Regions from separate parts of the Delftia sp. CH05 genome, predicted to be linked through region 1. Evidence: riboswitches for the same ligand, from Rfam matches in the RefSeq annotation. Region 1 holds a riboswitch; the other holds the start of a gene.

Region 1 (7,294 bases):
CCACCTCAGCGCCCAGCGCGCCGGCCGCGACAAGATCTTCAAGGACTACCGCGTGCGCGTCACCCAGGTGCTGCGCGACTACGGCCTGAATGACCGCGCGCAGGCGCCCGCGGACAGCATCATGGGCAAGGCAGGCAGCTGCCCCGTCAGCCACGCCTGAGGGCTGGCGGTGCCGCAAAGGCCCGGCTGGTCCCCCATGCCGGAGCGCGATGCACGCCATCGAAAGATGCCGGCAGTGACTACGCTGCCGGCGCCAGGCCGGAAAAAAAGCCCGCTGAATGCTCAGAGGGCTTTTTTTCGGACGGCACAGATTCCTTCGCATCGGAACTCCACCGCACCGCACGGCATCCTGCGTGCCGCCGTGTGCAGCGCCTTCAGTTGCGAGCTGCCGCTGCCGCCATTTCTGCGAGGAACGGGCCTTGGGCCGCCTCGGGTTTGCGTTCGATGAGGAAGTCGTCGCGATCCTGGTCCTTGATCCAGTTCGGAGGCTTGCCGCGACCTGTCCACGTTGCTCCTGTAGACGGATCGCGATACTTCGCCGGTGCGCTGGTTTTTGCTGGGATGTAGGGGAACACTTGCTGCTGGGTGAACCCGAAATCGGTCACCAGCTTCTGGACCTTGGACAGGGCTGCGTCGGCCGCCGAGGTGCGGGCCTTGGCAATTTCCATATCCAGCGCGGCCTTGGCCGCAAGGAGTTCTTTGAGGGACTGTGTCATAGGGGGTGCGAAATTTTTGAAGCCAGATTATGGGGCTGTTCGGGCGAGACATGCCTGTCTGCAGGGTCATGCCGGGCGACAAAAGGCAGGCGAGGAAGGCATGGGGCACTGCTGCCGTCATGTGGAAGCTGCGCCAGGCATGAAAAGGACGGCCCTATCCTCGGTGGCTCGCGCCCGCACCACCCGGCACGGCACGGCCGCAGCGATCACGCCAGATGGAATATCCCGCGTTGTACCGGCCTGGCAAGGCAGCCCTAAGCTTCCAAGCTGCGGACGAATTCACTCCCCGCTTCGACTCCTAGAAGCGAGTCCACGGCCGCCACCCGCTTCAGCGCTTCGTCGGCGCTGAAGCCATTTCCCTCCAGCACGGCCAATGCATCGTTGTGCAGGGCATAGGCCAGGTGCGCTGCGATCCGTACGCTCGGATCAGCATCCACGTTGCTCCCCAGATATCCGCTCAGGAGAAGACGGATCTCGTATATGGCTTTCGCCAGGATTTTTGACTCATTGGTGCGCATGGGATGGTCCTGCCATGAATACTGGCGACTGTGTGCCGGAACCGTGAATGTAAGTACTTGGGCCATCTACGGCCCGGCGTGATGGCGGGCACCAAGGCAAATCGCGCCGTACTTTGCGACACAATCCGCCTCTTGAATACCTCTGAAGGAGACGGCCTGTGCCAGCGCCCCGCCATTGGATCGAATTCGTTGAGGACTGGCGTGCCGAACCCATGGCCTACTGGGTGCATGTCGAGCAAGAGGTTGGGCTCTGGTGCCGCGCCAGCCGTTACCTGCCCTCGGCACCTGCTCACATTCCCCACAAGGGCTTTGCCGTTCTCTGTGTGGAGTTCGGGACGCATGTACTGCGTTTTTCCTCTGCGGCTCAGCTCGATGAGTGCATTCGTGTACTTTCCATGAAACCCTTGCCCACATCGCGCCAGTTGTCCAACCTGCGCGTCACGTCGCTGGGGCCAAACGGGCATTGGTTGAGCCGGCTGCCGGTGGCGATCAAATCCGGAAAGGCAAGAGGGCGGGTGGTGATGGGGCTTGAACAGACGCGGGCAGCGATAGTAGGCAAGTCCGATGGATGGACGTGCCAGAACTCGGCTGAGCGGACCAATGCCCTGGCGAGCTGACAGCATCATTACAACTGGCACAGACTGCACCGCAGCAGCGGCCAAGTCGCTCCGTGTCTAGGATCAAATCTCCAAACAATCGCTTGACGGTTCACAGCTAGTCCGGCCGAGTGGCGAAAGCTCGGCACTCCCATCACCAACACCCAGGAGCTTCAATGATCATCACCACCACCCCCCAGATCGAAGGCCGCCGCATCACCCGCTACTGCGGCGTGGTCGCGGGCGAGGCGATTTTGGGCGCCAATGTGTTCAAGGACTTGTTTGCCGGGCTGCGCGACATCGTGGGCGGGCGGTCAGCCACCTATGAGCGCGAGCTGCAGCGGGCGCGCGAGATTGCGCTCAAGGAGCTGGAGGAACGCGCCCAGGAACTGGGCGCGAATGCCGTGGTGGGGGTGGACCTGGATTACGAAGTGCTGGGCCAGGGCAGCGGCATGTTGATGGTGTCTGCCAGCGGCACGGCCGTGGTGCTGGAGTAGGCAGGGCCATCGGCCAAGCGGGCCAAGCGGGCCAAGCAGACCAGCGAAGTCAACGCGGCGCCGTGTTCGGCAACTGCAGGCAGCGGGCCAGCGCCCGCGCCGCCTCGCCCAGGCGCGGGCCGGGGCGGGAGACCACGTCCGTCTCGACCAGGTCCAGCGCGCAGATGCGGCCGGAGCGCACGGCGGGCATGCGGCTCCAGCCGGGGCGGGTGGCAAAGCTGGCCGATGGCGTCTGCGGCGTGTGGATGATGAGTTCCGGCTGCTGGCGCAGCACGTATTCGGGCGTGATGCGGGGGAAGGGACCCAGGTTGGGCGGCAGCACATTGCGCGCGCCCAGGCGCTGCAGCAGCTGGCCTATGAAGGAGTCCGGCCCTGCCGCATAAGGCGTGGCGTCCACCTCGAAATACACCTTCTGCCCGGCGGGCGTGAGCGCCGCCAGCGCCTTAGCCTGCTGGTCCACCTCGGCCTGCATGCGCGCCAGCAGGGCGTTGGCGCGCTGCACCTGCAGCAGCTGGTCGAGCTTGTGCAGTACCTGCTCCAACTGCGCCATGTCGTTGGCGTCCAGTGCCAGCACGGGAATGCCGAAGCGCTCCAGCTGTGCGATGACGGGTGCGGAATACGCCATCAGCACCACGTCGGGCCTGAGCCGCACGGTGGCCTCGACCAGCGGGGCAAAAGTGTGGCCCAGCTTGGGCAGGGCGGCCACGCGCGCCGGGTGGTTGGAGAACTCGTCCACGCCCACGATGCGCTCGCAGGCGTCCAGCGCGCACAGCGATTCGGTCAGCGAGGGCAGCAGCGAGACGATGCGCTGCGGCACGCGCGCCAGGCGCACCTGGCGCCCGCGCATGTCGGTGACGGTGTACGGCGTGCCTGTGCTCGCGCCTGTGCTGCCTTGGTTCGCATCCACCGCCTTTTGCGCGACGGCGCCGCCCGCGCAGGCCAGGGCGGCGATCAGCAGCAGAAGGCGGGGCAGGCGCACAAGCAGGTGCATGGCGGTCAGGGCAGGGGAGTCCAGCGCACGCTGACGAACACGGTGCGGCCTGCGTTCGCATAGCCGCGCGTGGGGGCGTAGTCGCGGTCGGCGATGTTGTTGACACGGGCCAGCAGCGTCCATTGCCTGGTCAGCTGGCGCTGGGCGTAGAGGTTGACCACGCCGTAGCCGCCCAGCTTGAAGGTGTTGGCCTCGTCGGCATAGCGGCCGCTGTACAGCTGCGCTTCGCCGCCCAGCGTCCAGCCGGCCGCCTGGGTGTCGGCGTTGAGCTTGAGCATGCGCTTGGAGCGGTAGGGCAGCAGCTTGCCGGTCTCCAGGTTCTCGGGGTTCATGAAGTCCAGCGAGGCGCCCAGGTTGGCGCTGCCCAGGCGCGTGCTGCCCGCCAGCGTCAGGCCGGTGATCTCCACGCTTTGCCAGTTGCGGTAGCAGTTGCAGGGAACGGCGCTGTTCCAGTCGTAGGTGATGAGGTTCTTGAACTTGTTGCGGTAGACCACGGCCGAGAGGCGGTTGGCACCGGCCGCATAGTGCAGGCCCGTTTCCACGTTGGTGCTGCTTTCGGGCTTGAGGTCGGCCGCCGCCTGGCCCGTGAAGCGCTCGTACAGCGTGGGCGTTCTGAAGGCCGTGCCGGCCGATGCCACCCAGCGCCAGCGCTCGTCGATCTGCAGGCCGTAGCCCAGGCCGCCCGTGGTCTTGTTCTGCTGGTCGCGCACCTGGTCGTGGCGCAGGTTGGCGTCGAACTGGTGGCGGCCCTCGGTCAGGCGCCAGCCGGCCGACAGGGAGTTCTGCACGCGCCGGCTGTCGGTGTTCTGCGTCCAGGCGTATTGGGTGTCCAGCTTGTCCTCGCGGCGCTCCAGGTCGATGTTGAAACGGTGCTGGCCCAGCGTGAACAGGTTCTGTAGCAGGTAGTTGGTGGAGCGGCCCTTGGCGCTTTCGGGCGACTGGGTGTGGCGGTCGCTTTGGCTGTCGGTATGGGAGATCTGGACCACGCTTTTGTACATGGCGTTCCAGCCGGCCTGCCAGCGCAAGCTGCCGGTGGTGTTCTTGACCACGTCGTAGTCGTCGAACGGCGGCGGGCTCTGGTCGTAGTGGGTGCGCAGGCGGCTGTGCAGCAGGCTGGCGTCGATCTGGTGGATGCCCGTTTTGTAGCCCGCGTTCAGGCCCAGCGAGGTGTTGCTGTAGCCATCCTTGTCCGGGTTGGGCGAGAAGGTGTTGCCGGGGTAGACGTCGAAGCCGTCGCTGCGCTCGTCCGCCAGGTTCAGGCCATAGGTGAAGCCGTTGGCTCCGCCCTGGAATCCTGTGGCCAGCTTGCTGGTGCCCTGGTTGCCTATGCCCGCCTCGGCATAGGCGCGGGTCTGGCCGTCCGCCCGCTTGGTGAAGATCTGGATCACGCCGCCCATGGCGTCTGAGCCATAGATGGCGGCGGCCGGGCCGCGCAGCACTTCGATGCGCTCGATCTGCGCCAGCGGCAGGGTGGACCAGACCGCGCCGCCCTGCAGCTCCTGCGAGCTGTAGCGCACGCCGTCGATGAACACGGCAGTGTGCTGGTTGCTGGTGCCGCGCAGGTAGACCGAGGTGACCTGGCCCGGCCCGCCATTGCGGTTGATCTGCACGCCCGGCACCTGCACCAGCAGGTCGGCCACGCCGGTGGCGCCGCTGCGGGCAATGGTCTCGGCGTCGATCACGGTCATGTCGGCCGTGACGGTGCGCAAGGACTGCTCGCTGCGCGAGGCGGTGACGACCACGGTATCGAGCTGGGAGGCCTGTGCGCGCTGCGCCTGTTGTGCCTGTTGTACCTGTGCTTGGGCCTGGCAGGCCAGCAGCGAGGCCGCAGCCAGGGCGGACAACGTGCGCAGTACGGGGAACGCCGAGGGCGAGCGAAGAGCGGCGCCAGGGGCGCGCGCGAGGGCGAGGGTGTGCATGGATGCGAGCCAGTTGCGCGCCAGCGACCCCGCCGGCACGGAAACCACAAAGACCGGCTGCGCTGCATGCGCGGCCGGCCGCCTGTTGGCCGGTATCCAGACTGGTGACGCACTCGCCAAGGCCTTCCCGGGCTGTACGCCCAGTGGCACGGGTTTGGCGGGGGCCGGTGCCATGCACGCGGCGTTTCACTCACTGTTGCGGGGGCAGTACATGCGGGCGGCTTTATCTGGCCGCCCCATGTTTCCCGTTTAACCGCAGCCCCTGGGGCTGCTGGCACCAACGGCGGCGATTGTACGGCGGGGCGTTCAGTGCCGATGTAAAGCTTGCTTGACATGCCCGCGGGTGGCATCGCACAATGTCAAGCATCCTTTACACATTGCGAGAGACTTCCATGAATCAAACAACGGTCACCAACCGCCGCTACCAGAAGGAGCTGGGATTTGCGCTGCTGCTCTACATGGCGCTGCTTGTCGGGGCGCTTTTGCTCAGCGCCGACATGCAGGCCGGGGCCCTGCGCACGGCCCTGCTGCTCAGCCCCATGCTGGCGTTTGCGCTGGCCGTGCGGGCCATCGTACGCTTGGTGCGCGATACCGACGAGTTCCTGCGCAAGTCCATGCTGGAGCAACTGGCGATTGCGGCGGCGGGCACGGCGGGCCTCACCTTCACCTACGGATTCCTGGAAATGGCAGGGTTTCCCAAGCTCAGCATGTTCATGGTGTGGCCCTTGATGGGTGCGCTCTGGGTGGCTGCCTCGGTGGCCCACTGGCTGCGCAGCCGATGAGCCGCGCTGCAGAGGCGGCCCGGCGATGAAAAACACCATCCGTGAACTGCGCGCCGAGCGCGGCTGGAGCCAGGCTGCGCTGGCGGACCTGCTGGGCGTGTCGCGCCAGACCGTGAACGCGATCGAGACGGGCCGCTACGACCCCAGCCTGCCGCTGGCATTCGCCATTGCCCGGGTGTTCGAGACCCGGATCGAGGCGATCTTCCAGGAGGGTTGAGCGCAGCGCTCAGGCCACGATCATGACCAGCAGCACCAGGCCCAGCAGGGCCAGGTAGGCCTTGGCATGCAGGGCATCGGGAATGCGGCCGATCAGCGGGGCTGCCAGCCTGATGCCCGTCCACGATCCGGCCGTCAGCAACGCAAAGGCCTGCAGGTCCACATAGCCCACATGCCAGGGGCTCAGCCCCGCGCCCTGCGATGCCAGCATGTAGGCAGCGGTGCCCGCCACGGCCATGGGCAGGGACAGCGGGCTGGCCATGGCCGTGGCGGCCGCCATGCTGGCGCCGCGCCGGCGCATCAGCGGCACGGTCATCACGCTGCCGCCCACGCCCAGGAAGGCTGCAATCGCGCCAATCGCCAAGCCTGCGATGGCGGCGGGCCTGCGGCCCATGGGCTGCAATTGGGCGGCGGTGCCGTGCACGAAGCCCGGGCGCAGCAGTGCGTCGGCGATGGTCAGGGCCAGGTAGGCGATGAAGGCCCAGCGCACCCATTCCCCGCTGATCCAGGTGGCGGCCGCCGCGCCCGCCACGGCGCCGGCCGCGATGAAGCAGGCCAGCGGCCGCACCTGCTCCCACGGCAGGGCGCCCGCGCGGTGCTGGCGCAGCGTGGCCATGGAGGCGCCGAAAATCATCACGCAGGTGGAGGTGGCCACGGCAATGTGCATGGCAGCCTGGCCAACGGCGGAGTCCGCGCCGTGGATGGAGGTCAGCAGCGCATAAAGCAGCGGAACGGCCACGAAGCCGCCGCCAAAGCCGAAGAGCACGGTGGTCACGCCGGCAAGCACACCGAAAGCCAGCAGCAGGAGAGGGAACACAGACAGTCCTTTGGAAAAAACGAGCAAGGACTGAACCTTAGGATGCTGCGGTTTGGCCTGCTTTCGCGGATAGGTCAATAATCCTTGAATTCCTGCCAAAGCCTGTTGGCTGTTTTCCGGACATTCCCATGCTCAACATCCCGCTGCATTCCGTGGACGCCGTGGCGCGCGATGTGCTGGCCATCGGCACCGACTACACGCCTGGCACGCTGCTGCCCACGCACAGCCACCGGCGTGCGCAG
Region 2 (7,294 bases), on a different contig from region 1:
CGCCCAGGTGGGCGGCAATGGTCTCCATGGAGCGGCGAAGGTCCAGCAGGCCGTCGCCCTTGAGTTCACGGACCAGGGCGCGCCGCTCCTCGGGCTTGAGGGCGCGCGGCGTGGTCGCCAGGCGCGCCGCGAACTGGTCGATGCGGGCGCGCACCGCGTCGGCACCGGCCCCGGCGCCCATGGGCGCCAGCATTTCGCGGGCCGGCGTGTCGCCGCTGACGGCGGCAAAGCGGTTGAGCATGCTCTGGAAGCCCTGGAACATCGTCAGGTCCACATTCATGCACAGGGCGGCGATGTAGCGGCCCTCGGAGTCGCGGATGCCGATGGACGTGCTCTTGGCCTGGCGGCCATCGGCGAACTGGTTGGGGTAGTTGGCGATGACCTGCTCGTAGCCGGGGTCCTGGATGCGGGCCAGGCCCAGCTCCGTCGCGCCCTGGCCGACCTCGCGGCCCGAGAGATTGTTGTGGATGGCCAGCACCGCATGGGACGGGTCGAGCAGGTCATGCACCACCACCTCGCAGAACGGGGCAAGGGTCTGGCCCAGGCCTTCGGCGATCTTGGCCACCTGTTCCAGCAGTTGGCGCTGCTCGGGAGTGCGTTGTGTCATATTGGACATTTTGTTTTGAATTGGACAAAATGTCAAAACCCAGGCGACCTGCCTCCTTGTCCGTTTCTTGTGCTCCCTGCCATGTTCGACACCCTTGTTCACCTGCTGCAATCCCAGGACGCGCGCTTTCGCGTGATCGAGCACCCTGCCGAGGGCCGCTCCGACCTCGTCGCCGAAATCCGGGGCACCGCCCCCGGCCAGGGCGCCAAGGCCATGCTCTGCAAGAGCCGCGATGCGGCCGGTGCGGGCGATCCCCAGCTGTTCCTGGCCGTGCTGCCCGGCGACCGCAAGCTGGACTTCAAGCGCCTGGCCCAGGCCGTGGGCGTGCGCAAGGCCACGCTGGCCTCGCCCGAGGAGGCCCAGGCCGCCACCGGCTGCGTGATGGGATCGGTGCCGCCGTTCTCCTTCAACCCGCAGGTGCGCCTGGTGGTGGACCCGGCACTGGTGGAGCGCTTTGCCGAGATCGCCTTCAATGCGGGCCGGCTGGACCGCTCCATCGTGCTGGACTCGGCCGACTATGTGCGCATTGCCCGGCCCGCGCTGCACAGCCTGAGCGGGGATGGCGCCGATTGACCCGGGGGCCGGGCGGTGCCCACAATCGCAGCAACGCCCGCACATCCTCTCCTGACCATGACCACCCCTGCCAGGCAGTTCCCCGACCGGCCCGATGCGGCCGGCTTTGTGCGTGCGACGCTGGCTGCCGCACTGGCCCAGGTGCAGTCGCATATGGATGCCGTGGACGCCGGCAGCGGCGAGGCCGAACGCATCCACCAGCTGCGCGTGGCCCTGCGGCGCCTGCGCACCCTGCTGCGCGAATGCGCAGGGCTGGCGCCCGGCATGCGCGCCGAATGGGATGCCCCGCTGGCCCTGGCCTTTGCGCGCCTGGGCACGCTGCGCGATGCCGGCACCCTGGCCGACGTGGTGCGGCCGCTGCTGCAGGACGCCGATGCGCCCTTGTGCGAATGGGCCGTGCCGGATGCCGGGCAGGCCGACGCGGACGCGGCCGCTGCGGTCCGCGAGCTGCAGTTCCTGCAAACGCTGGCCGAGATCCATGCGCTGGCGCAGGCGCCTGCAGGCAAGCGGCAGCCCGGCCTGGTCAGCCTGTCCGCCGCAGGCACGCGCAAGTACCTGGCACGGCGGCTGGCGCGCCTGCACCGCCAGGTGCTGCGCGACGGCCGGCAGTTCGACCGCCTGCCGCTGGCGCAGCAGCACCGCGTGCGCAAGCGGCTCAAGCGCCTGCGCTACCTGGCGGACTTCGCGCGGGAATTCGCGCCCGGAATGTGGCCCGGCAAAAAGGGCCGGCGCTTTGCCGAGGCGCTGGTGCCCGCCCAGGACGCGCTGGGCCTGCACAACGACATGGCCGTGGCGGCCGCGCTTTTTCGTGACCAGGCCGGCACGGATCCGCGCGCCTGGTTTGCCGCCGGCTACCTGCAGGCCCGCCTGGCCACCAGCGCGCGCAGCAGCCGCCGCGCGCTGCGTGCGCTGGCCCACGTGCCGGGCTTCTGGGCCTAGACCGCATCAGCGATAATCCGCCGCTGGCGCACCGCCGCAGCCCCTGGGCCGTGGCGGTGCGCTGTTGCTGAAGGTGCCCCATGCCGCTTGCCGGCCAGGGGTTCAACGGGAAGCAGGTGCGCGATGCCATCGAGGTGGCCGCTCGCAATGCCTGCGCTGCCCCCGCAACGGTCAGCGGAATACAACTCCCCACGCTGGCGCGCCACCCACCGGTTGCGCGCCGCAAGCCACTGTGTCTGGACGGACATGGGAAGGCGGGGATGCCTGCTGCAGCGCGCCCACGATGCGCGCCGCAGCGTTCCGCAAGCCCGGATACCGGCCTTCTGCATTGCTTTCGGACGCCGCGGGAGTGCGCCTGTCCGGTCCGGCCCCAGCCTGCGCTGCCGTGGCCGGCTCCGGCGTGCGCGCCGTGCGGCGTGGTTCAGACGATAGGCCCCACGGGTGACTGGGGCAGTTGGATTCAACGCATGCGCTTCGCTTCTTTGGCCGCCGATTGTTCCGGCCCCTTTCCCCTTCCTCCCTTCCTGCGCCCGGCCACCGCTGCGGCCGTGCTGGCCTGCTGCGCCGCGGCGGCCGGCGCCGCACAGGAACCGGCGGCCGGCAAAGCCGGTGCACCCGCCGACGATGCGCTGGACGCCGTCTTCGTGACCGCCACGGCGCGGCCCGAGGCGCGCAGCCGCATCGCGGGCACCACGCAGACCATCGACCGCGAGGCCATAGAGCGCTCCAGCGCGCGCTCGGTCACCGACCTGCTGGCCGAGAACGCCGTGGGCTTTCTCAGCGAATGGACGGCGGCCCAGACCTCGATGAACCTGCGCGGCGCCTCCACCGACGGCCAGGGGCGCGACTTCCGCAGCCAGGTGCTGGTGCTGGTCAACGGCCGGCGCGCGGGCACGGCCAACCTGTCCAAGCTCAGCCCCTCGGATGTGGAGCGCATCGAGATCGTGCGCGGCCCGTCCTCGGTGATCTACGGCAGCCAGGCCATGGGCGGGGTGGTCAACATCATCATGAAGACGGGGGCTACGGCGCCCGGCACGCGTGCCCAGGTCCAGGCCGGCTCGTGGGACCTGTGGCGCACCGATGCGCAGACGGCCGGCGCCAATGACCGCTTCGACTGGTACTTCGGCGTGAGCGCAGGCGGGCGCGGCGACTACGAGTCGGGCGATGGCGGCACGCGCATGGAGAACACGGGCTGGAAGCGGCGCGGCGCCAGCGGCGCCCTGGGCTGGCAGCTGCACGAGCTGCACCGCGTGGAGCTGCAGCTGCGCACGGACGGCATCTACAACGCGGGCTTTCGCGGATCGGGCGCCAACATCTACAGCCGAGACAACCGCAGCAACCGCTCGCTGGACCTGACCTACGAGGGCGCACTGCCCGGCCAGCGCCTGAGCTGGACGACCCACCTCTACAGCCTGGTCGATACCGATGAGTTCAACTGGGCATCGCCCGTGATCCGCTCGGGCAACAGCGCCGTGCCCGGCACGGCGCGCGACTACAACCACCGCCAGCTGGACGCCACGGGCCTGCGCTTTCAGCCGCGCCTGCGTGTCAGCCAGACCAATGACCTGCTGATGGGCTTCGACTGGGAGCGCAGCAAGCTGCGCTCCGACCGCCTGCGCGTGGCCATGCCGGGCGGCCCGGCGGGCCAGGTTGCGCCCTACGACAACAACCAGACCGAGCAGGTGCACGCGCTGTACGTCGAGGACGCGCAGACCCTGTTCGACGACCGCCTGACCCTGCGCGCCGGCCTGCGCAAGACCTGGGGCACGACACGCTTCGACGAGACGCCCAACCTGGCCCTGGCCCAGGCCAGCACGCGCGACTACGACAACCACACCTGGTCGGCCGGCGCCACCTGGAAGGCCACGGACCGGCTCACGCTGCGCGCTGCGGCCTCCACGGGCTTTCGCGCGCCCACGGCCACGGAGCTGGCCTCGGACTTCACGGCCGTCGGCGGTGGCCGCACCTTCGGCAACCCCAACCTCAAGCCCGAGACCAGCCGCCAGATCGAGGTCGGCGCCGCGCTGCAGCAGCCCGGCTGGCGCGTGGATGCGGCCCTGTTCCAGAACACCATCAGCGACCGCATCATCACCGTCTCGCGCGGGGCCACGACCAATACCTCGGACTACGCCAACAACGCGGCCGACATCGTGGCGCGCGGCCTGGAAATGCAGGCCGACATGGACCTGGCGCGGGCGCTGAACCTGACGGGCCACCAGCTCAAGGCCTGGGCTGGCGGCTACTACCACTTCAGCATGCGGGACAAGGGATCGCCGGCGTCGGCCAATACCGACAAGGTGCAGCGCATGTACCGCTACGAGGCCTCGGCCGGCGTGCGCTACGGGCGCGGCAGCGGGCGGCTGCAGGGCGACTGGAGCCTGCAGCTGTCCACGCTGCTGCGCGGTCCCATGTGGTACGACACGGAAGAGTCGCTGCTCATCCCGCAGGGCGAGCCCCGCAGCACCTTCATCCACCGCAAGGGCGCCTTCACCATCTGGAACCTGCGTGCCGACTACCGCGTGTCGCCGGGCGTCAAGCTGTTCGCGGCCGTGAACAACCTGTTCGACCTGAACCGCCACCCCATCTTCATCGCGCTGGACCGTGCGCCCTGCATCGCCAACCCGGCGTACCAGAACGGCGGCTGCGGAACGTCGATGGCGGGCCGCGAACTCATGGTCGGCCTGCAAGCAGAGTTTTGAGGACCATGGCATGAGGCAATCCAGCACCACGCGCCGCCAGTTGCTGCGCCAGGGCGCGGCAGCGGCCCTGGCCTGCGGCCTGCCCGCGGCCTGGGCCGACACCGTCGCTGCAGGCGGTCCGGTGGTGCTGCAGGATGCGCTGGGCCGGCGCGTGGAGATTGCCGCGCCGCCGCAGCGCATCGTCTCCATCTTTGCCTCCAATACCGAGCTGGTGGCCGCGCTGGGCCTGCTGGACCGCGTGGTGGGCGTGGAGGATTTCACGCGCTTTCCACCGGGCGTGGAGCGCATTCCCAAGGTGGGCGGGCGGCTGGGGTTCTCGGTGGACGCCGTGGTGGCGCGCCAGCCGGACCTGGTCATCGTCACGCCCGCGCGCCAGGCGGCGCACCAGCTGGTCGATCCCATGGAGCGCATCGGCGTGCCGGTGATGGTGCTGCTCAGCCGCTCGCTGGCCGAGGTGATGGACAACCTGCGCCTGGTGGCCCGCGCCACGGGCGTGCAGGCGCGCGGCCAGGCGCTGGCCCTGGCGCAGGAGGCGCGGCTGCTGCGCGTGGACCGGCAGGTGGCCGGCCAGCCCCGGCCGCGCGCGCTCATGGTCACGGGCCGGCTGGGCAACGGCATGCTGCTGGCGGCACGCCCTGGCACCTATACCGGCGAGGCCATGGTGCGCGCGGGCGCTTCGTTCGCGCTGGACGGCCTGGGCACCGTGCCCCAGGTCTCGCCCGAGGCCGTGCTGGCCGCCGACCCCGATGTGCTGCTGTTCGCGGGCACGCAGGAGGCCATGCAGGACCTGATCGGCCAGCGCGGCTGGCGCGACCTGCGTGCCGTGCGCGGCGGCCGGGCCACCACGGTGGCGCGTGCCGAGTTCCTGATTCCCGGGCCGCGCACCTTCGGCGGCGTGGAAAAGCTCTCGCGCTGGCTGCACCCTGCGGCCTGGGCCGGGGAGGCCGCATGAATTCCCTTTCACATCCACCTGCGTGGCGCCCCTGGGCCGGTGCGGTCCTGCTGCTGCTGGCCAGCCTGCTGATCGCCGCCTGCGCGGGCCACCAGTGGGCCAGCCCTGCCGACCTGCTGGCCGCGCTGGGCGGCGAAGACAGCCTGCGCAGCCGGCTGCTGCTGCAGTGGCGCGTGCCGCGCGTGCTGGCAGCCGCCCTGGTGGGCGCGCTGCTGGGCCTGTCGGGCGCCATCTTCCAGGGCGTGTTCCGCAATCCGCTGGCCGAGCCCTATCTGCTGGGCGCCTCGGGCGGCGCGGCACTGGGGGCGACTGTCGCCCTGCTGGTTCCCATGCATCTATTGTTCGGCCTGCCCCAGGCATGGACGCTGCCCGTGCTGGCCTTTGCGGGCGCCTGGGGTTCGACCGTGCTGGTGCTGGCCGTCTCGCGCGTGGCCGGTGCCACCGATGCGGCCGGCATGCTGCTGGCCGGCGTGGCGCTGGCGGCCGTGCTGGGCGCGCTGCGCTCGTTCCTGATGCTGGCGCTGTCCGATGAGACGGTGAGCCTGCAGGTGGTGCTCAGCTGGGTGCTGGGCGGCATACAGACGCCGTCGTGGAGCGGCCTGGGCCTGCTGGCCGGTGCCTCCCTGGCCTGCCTGGCCGGTGCCATGGCGCTGGCGCGCGGGCTGGACCTGCTGGGCCTGGGGCAGGATGCGGCCCAGGGCTTCGGCCTGGATGTGGCGCGCTTCACGCCGCTGGCCGTGCTGGCCGGCTCGCTGGTGGTGGCCGTGGCCGTGGCCTATGGCGGGCTGGTGGCCTTCGTGGGTCTGGCTGCGCCGCACATCGCGCGCTGGATGGCGGGACCGCTGCACCGCGCAGCCCTGCCGGCGTCGGCGCTCACGGGCGCCATCATCGTCACGCTGGCCGATGCGATTGCGCGCAGCATGCTGCCGCCGGCCGAAATCCCGTTGGGTCTGGTCACGGCCGTGGCCGGCGGGCCCTTCTTCATCGTGCTGCTGGCGCGCAGGCTGAGGTCCGCATGAACGGTGCCATCCCTTCCGTCACACCGCGCCTGCAGGCCCGGTCCCTCACGCTGCGCCATCGTGGCCGCAGTGTGCTGGACGCCGTCTCGCTGCATTTGCCCGCCTGCGGCGCCGTGGCCCTGGTCGGACCCAATGGCGCGGGCAAGTCCAGCCTGCTGTCCCTGCTGGCGGGGCTGCAGGCGCCTGCATCCGGCAGCGTGCTGCTGGACGGGCAAGACATTGCAACCCTGCCCGTGGCCGAGCGCGCACGCCGCGTGGGCTACATGCCCCAGCGCTTTGCGCCGCACTGGGACCTGACGCTGGCCGAGCTCATGCACATGCGGCTGGCGGGCCGGGGTGATGTCGAGGCGGCCATTGCAGGCGCCGGGCTGCAGGATTTCGCGCGCAGGCGCTGGTCCACGCTGTCCGGCGGCGAGCAGGCGCGTGCCCTGCTGGCCACCGTGCTGGCCACCGACCCGCCCGTGCTGCTGGCCGACGAGCCCGGCGCCGCGCTGGACGTGCGCCA

Evidence for each region. Region 1 has a riboswitch for cobalamin ahead of GRX31_RS24380 (TonB-dependent receptor domain-containing protein). Riboswitches for the same ligand answer to the same signal wherever they lie in the genome.
Region 2: it holds a riboswitch for cobalamin, as region 1 does, so the genes downstream of both, GRX31_RS11510 (TonB-dependent receptor) here and GRX31_RS24380 (TonB-dependent receptor domain-containing protein) in region 1, are expected to answer to the same signal.

What each region holds. Positions count from the first base shown of each region.
Region 1 covers NZ_WUMG01000043.1:28,355-35,648, forward strand. Annotated here, with positions in the region: gene GRX31_RS24350 (antibiotic biosynthesis monooxygenase family protein) at 1-160, shown strand, start outside; gene GRX31_RS24355 (H-NS histone family protein) at 375-716, opposite strand; gene GRX31_RS24360 (hypothetical protein) at 971-1,234, opposite strand; gene GRX31_RS24365 (hypothetical protein) at 1,393-1,851, shown strand; gene GRX31_RS24370 (heavy metal-binding domain-containing protein) at 2,007-2,327, shown strand; gene GRX31_RS24375 (ABC transporter substrate-binding protein) at 2,377-3,318, opposite strand; gene GRX31_RS24380 (TonB-dependent receptor domain-containing protein) at 3,324-5,237, opposite strand; cobalamin riboswitch at 5,308-5,533, opposite strand; gene GRX31_RS24385 (hypothetical protein) at 5,630-6,019, shown strand; gene GRX31_RS24390 (helix-turn-helix transcriptional regulator) at 6,045-6,236, shown strand; gene GRX31_RS24395 (TSUP family transporter) at 6,246-7,052, opposite strand; gene GRX31_RS24400 (AraC family transcriptional regulator) at 7,181-7,294, shown strand, end outside.
Region 2 covers NZ_WUMG01000011.1:29,509-36,802, forward strand. Annotated here, with positions in the region: gene GRX31_RS11495 (helix-turn-helix transcriptional regulator) at 1-607, opposite strand, end outside; gene GRX31_RS11500 (YbaK/prolyl-tRNA synthetase associated domain-containing protein) at 689-1,180, shown strand; gene GRX31_RS11505 (CHAD domain-containing protein) at 1,238-2,119, shown strand; cobalamin riboswitch at 2,174-2,457, shown strand; gene GRX31_RS11510 (TonB-dependent receptor) at 2,587-4,818, shown strand; gene GRX31_RS11515 (ABC transporter substrate-binding protein) at 4,829-5,770, shown strand; gene GRX31_RS11520 (FecCD family ABC transporter permease) at 5,767-6,789, shown strand; gene GRX31_RS11525 (ABC transporter ATP-binding protein) at 6,786-7,294, shown strand, end outside.